Regions from separate parts of the Priestia sp. YIM B13551 genome, predicted to be linked through region 2. Evidence: a T-box and tRNA genes for the amino acid it is inferred to sense, from the RefSeq annotation. Region 2 holds a T-box; the other holds one or more tRNA genes.

Region 1 (2,200 bases), on a different contig from region 2:
AGTATGTAGAGAAATTATGGACTCATCCGTATACACGCAAAGCTTTTCAAAAGCTCAAGAAGACTAAACAATTTCGTGGTCTTTCAGGAAAAAAATTGTTAATAGATCAATACGAAGAGGCCAAAAAAGCAAACGAACCTTTTGTCCATCCTTACATTGTATGGAGAGAATCAACGATGCCTACAAGAAAGGTTTCTTTTATTACAAATCCTATTCAAAGAATTAATAAAAGCCCTTTTATATGGAAAACATTTATTAAGCTTTCCCAACAAGCTGAAAAATCCATTGTTGTTCAAAGCCCTTATATCGTACCAACAAAAGAGATGGAACGGTATATAGATAAGCGGGTAAAACCCAAAGTACAAAGAATTATTTTAACTAATTCTATTACATCCACTCCAAATGCTATGGCTTTTTCTGCATATTTGGGAGTGAAGAATCACGTCATAAAAGCTGGTTCAAAGCTTTATGAATATCAAAAGCCCTATTCAATTCACGGGAAATCTGTTGTTTATGATCAGCGTTTAAGTGCAGTTGGTTCTTTTAACTTAGATTCCCGCTCTGCATTTTTAAATACTGAATCCATGGTTATGATAGATAGTAAAGAATTTGCAGCCGAGTTAACAGGAGCTATTGAAACTAAAATTTCTCACAGTATGCTTGTGGGAAATGAGGGAGAACCTGTGGATTTTAATACGGATTCTCAAAAAAACGCGCCTCCTGTAAAATCTGCACTTCTACATATTCTTTCGGTCTTTACGCGATTTTGGAGACATTTTGTATAGTACTGAGTTACAGTAGAGTCTCTAAAAACAAATAGCGGAGATTAAAGAAGACTGCAGCTGGTGAAGGGAATGTGTAAAAAGCTGTGATATGCCTCACAGTTTTTTTGAAACTGCTAGTACTAGTTATGATTTATCAAAAGACCTATTGACGAAATTCCATATATGTTTTATTATGATATAGCGTCGTTAATAAACGAGGTTCTTTTGAAGAAATCATTTCTAGGGGCATAGTTTAAAGGTAGAACTACGGTCTCCAAAACCGTCAGTGTGGGTTCGATTCCTACTGCCCCTGCCATTTTGGAGTTATCTTTTAGTTCACACGCGGGTGTGGCGGAATTGGCAGACGCGCTAGACTTAGGATCTAGTGTCTTATGACGTGGGGGTTCAAGTCCCTTCACCCGCATCTTTACTTTCATATATGCGCGGAAGTAGTTCAGTGGTAGAACACCACCTTGCCAAGGTGGGGGTCGCGAGTTCGAACCTCGTCTTCCGCTTCTTTTCAAAAGCAGTTTGCATGTGCAAACTGCTTTTTTTGTTGTAGAAATAAAGAGTTTTATTATGCTGTTTTTAATCAGAAATATTTTATTAAAGCAGTACTGCTTATACGTGTTGTTTTCGTGAATATACACATAATATTGGGGTTACATTAAAAGCTAATGAACGATACGTGAAGACATCTAATATGGTTTTTAAGATAGGGGAGAGTCCTATGGAATCTAGTTGGTTTTCCATTATACCGTTTTTAATTGTTATTCCAATAGCTATTTTCACCAAACAAGTGCTGCCAGGGTTGTTTTTGGGCTTATTAGTAGGCGCTTATTTGATTGATCATTCGATTATTGGAGGTGTTGAAAAGCTACTTCACTACGTTGTACAAGCTCTTAGAAATAAAAGTAATATAGAAATCGTCGTCTTTTTATACGCGTTTTCAGGGCTTATCGGAATGATTAAGATGGCTGGAGGAGTTAAGGGGTTTGTGGAAACTGCTGCAGAAAGAATTGATACAAGAAAAAAAGCCCTTATTTTAACCTATGTTTCAACCATTGGGACATTCAGTGCTCCGACATTTCGTTTTGTTACGATCGCGCCCATCATGAGAGCGCTGCTGAAAAAAGTGAAAATGACGACAGCAGAGCTAGGGTTTGTTATTGAAACAACTGCTACTCCTGTTATCGTCTTAATTCCTGTGGCAACGGCATTTGTAGGATATATGGTATCAATCATTCAAATGGCGATTGATCATCAAGGCATAAAACAAGACGCTTATTCTTTGTTCATTCAAAGTATTCCTTATAATTTCTTTTCGATTGTAATTATTTTAGTAGGGATTTATTTAAGCTTTTTTCATCATTCAACATCTACGGCTCCTATGAAGCTTGAGGAAGAAGACGAAAAAGATTGGCATGATTGTCATC
Region 2 (2,200 bases):
CATAATGGTTATGTCGTAACAACAATTAATTCTATTTGCGGAGAAACTCATAAAGATGCGTATGGATCAGTTGCAGCAATGACGGTGATTGTGCCGCTTGTTGGTCTTGTACTTGCGATTATCCTGTTTTCTTTTGGATTGGGCATTTAATAATAGCAGCTAAAGGAAGCAGGGACAGGAATAAAAGTATTTTAGTTGAAGGAAGATCCGAACGATGAATCGTTCGGATTTTTTCATGTTTATGGTGCACGTAGGTTTCATTTGTTTAGGTGCTTCTAGCTGTGGAGTGGAGGGAAATACAAAGACTCCTGAAATAGGTGAGACCCCGCATGAGTGTAAGCAACGAGGAGGCTCATCGGCTGCCCGCGGAAAGAGAAGTCTTGCACGGAAATCAACAGTGGTGTAACCAAGAGATTCATACTAGCGCATTTATCCCATTTGTTCGTCTTTAAATTGGATTGATTTAATTATGTCTCAATCCCTTTTTTGTTTGGCCGTGGATGTATGTTTTTGGGAGAAGTTGTTCATATATAAGAATGAAAGAGAGGATTTAGCAACAAAGCAGTGCTGCAGTGCAGAAACTTTTACAAAATCCGTTGAACAACTTGCAGTTTACGAACATATTATTTACAATACAAGGTAGTATGATGTAAAAACTATGATAAGGAATAGTAGTGAACGAAGCGAGCTAAGAGAGTTGACGGTTGGTGCGAGTCAGCAAACGAGCGTTCATGAACTCACCTTGGAGTTGTAAATGTGAAGTAAAGTAACATTTGCCGTCTATCCGCGTTAAGGAAAATGAGTGAGTACATAATTGTGCTAATTTGGGTGGTACCGCGGGAAGTTTATTCAACCTCTCGTCCCTTTGTTTGAGGGATGAGGGGTTTTTTAGTTTAATTAAATACAGCTGGAGCGTACAAGGAGGATTATGTATGGCTTTTAATCATGAAAAGATCGAACAAAAATGGCAAAAAGTTTGGGAAGAAAATAAAACATTTAGAACAACAGAAGATGAAGGAAAGCGTAAATTTTACGCATTAGATATGTTCCCTTATCCATCTGGCGCTGGTTTACACGTTGGGCATCCAGAAGGTTATACAGCAACGGATATTTTATCTCGTATGAAGCGTATGCAAGGATACAATGTACTTCATCCGATGGGATGGGATGCATTCGGACTACCTGCTGAACAGTATGCATTAGATACAGGAAACGACCCGGCTGAATTCACTGAACTTAACATTAATAATTTCCGTCGTCAAATCAAATCGTTAGGTTTCTCTTACGATTGGGAGCGAGAAATTAATACAACTGATCCAAACTACTACAAATGGACGCAGTGGATTTTCTTACAGCTATATAAAAAGGGCTTAGCTTATGTGGATGAAGTAGCTGTTAACTGGTGTCCTGCTCTAGGAACAGTACTTGCGAACGAAGAAGTGATTGACGGCAAAAGTGAGCGTGGGGGACATCCGGTTGAGCGTCGTCCAATGAAGCAGTGGATGCTTAAAATCACAGCTTATGCAGATCGTTTACTAGAAGATTTAGATGAGCTTGATTGGCCAGAAAGTATTAAAGAAATGCAGCGCAACTGGATTGGCCGCTCTGAAGGAGCTCACGTACACTTCACAATCGATGGATACGACGACACGTTTACTGTGTTCACAACGCGTCCTGACACGCTATTTGGGGCAACGTATGCCGTTTTAGCACCTGAACATCCGTTTGTGGAAAAAATTACAACAGCCGAACAAAAAGAAGCAGTAGAAGCGTATTTAGATCAAATTAAAAGCAAAAGCGATTTAGAACGTACAGACTTAGCCAAAGACAAAACTGGCGTATTTACCGGTGCTTATGCAATTAACCCTGTAAACGGCGAGAGAATGCCAATTTGGATTGCTGACTATGTTCTAATGAGCTATGGCACCGGTGCAATTATGGCTGTTCCGGCTCATGATGAGCGTGATTATGAATTTGCTGTTAAATTTGAACTGCCTATTAAAGAAGTAGTAGCGGGCGGAGACGTTTCAAAAGAAGCTTATACAGGCGACGGCGAGCACGTTAATTCAGACTTCTTAAATGGTTTAGATAAAGAAGAAGCAATTTCAAATATGATTCAGTGGCTTCAAGCAAATGAAAAAGGTGAAAAACAAGTAACATACCGTCTGCGTGACTGGTTATTCAGTCGTCAGCGCTACTG

What was found. A T-box is a leader RNA that pairs with one kind of tRNA and senses whether it is charged. The one in region 2 lies ahead of leuS (leucine--tRNA ligase), so its partner is inferred to be a tRNA-Leu.
Region 1: it encodes a tRNA-Leu, which carries the amino acid that the T-box ahead of leuS (leucine--tRNA ligase) is inferred to sense. The anticodon was not compared.

What each region holds. Positions count from the first base shown of each region.
Region 1 is NZ_JBHZOX010000001.1:647,837-650,036, reverse strand. It holds gene ACFX4N_RS03360 (phospholipase D-like domain-containing protein) at 1-785, shown strand, start outside; tRNA gene ACFX4N_RS03355 (tRNA-Trp) at 1,007-1,080, shown strand; tRNA gene ACFX4N_RS03350 (tRNA-Leu) at 1,107-1,188, shown strand; tRNA gene ACFX4N_RS03345 (tRNA-Gly) at 1,208-1,279, shown strand; gene ACFX4N_RS03340 (Na+/H+ antiporter NhaC family protein) at 1,495-2,200, shown strand, end outside.
Region 2 is NZ_JBHZOX010000004.1:49,315-51,514, forward strand. It holds gene ACFX4N_RS19975 (GntP family permease) at 1-150, shown strand, start outside; T-box leader at 650-868, shown strand; gene leuS (leucine--tRNA ligase) at 933-2,200, shown strand, end outside.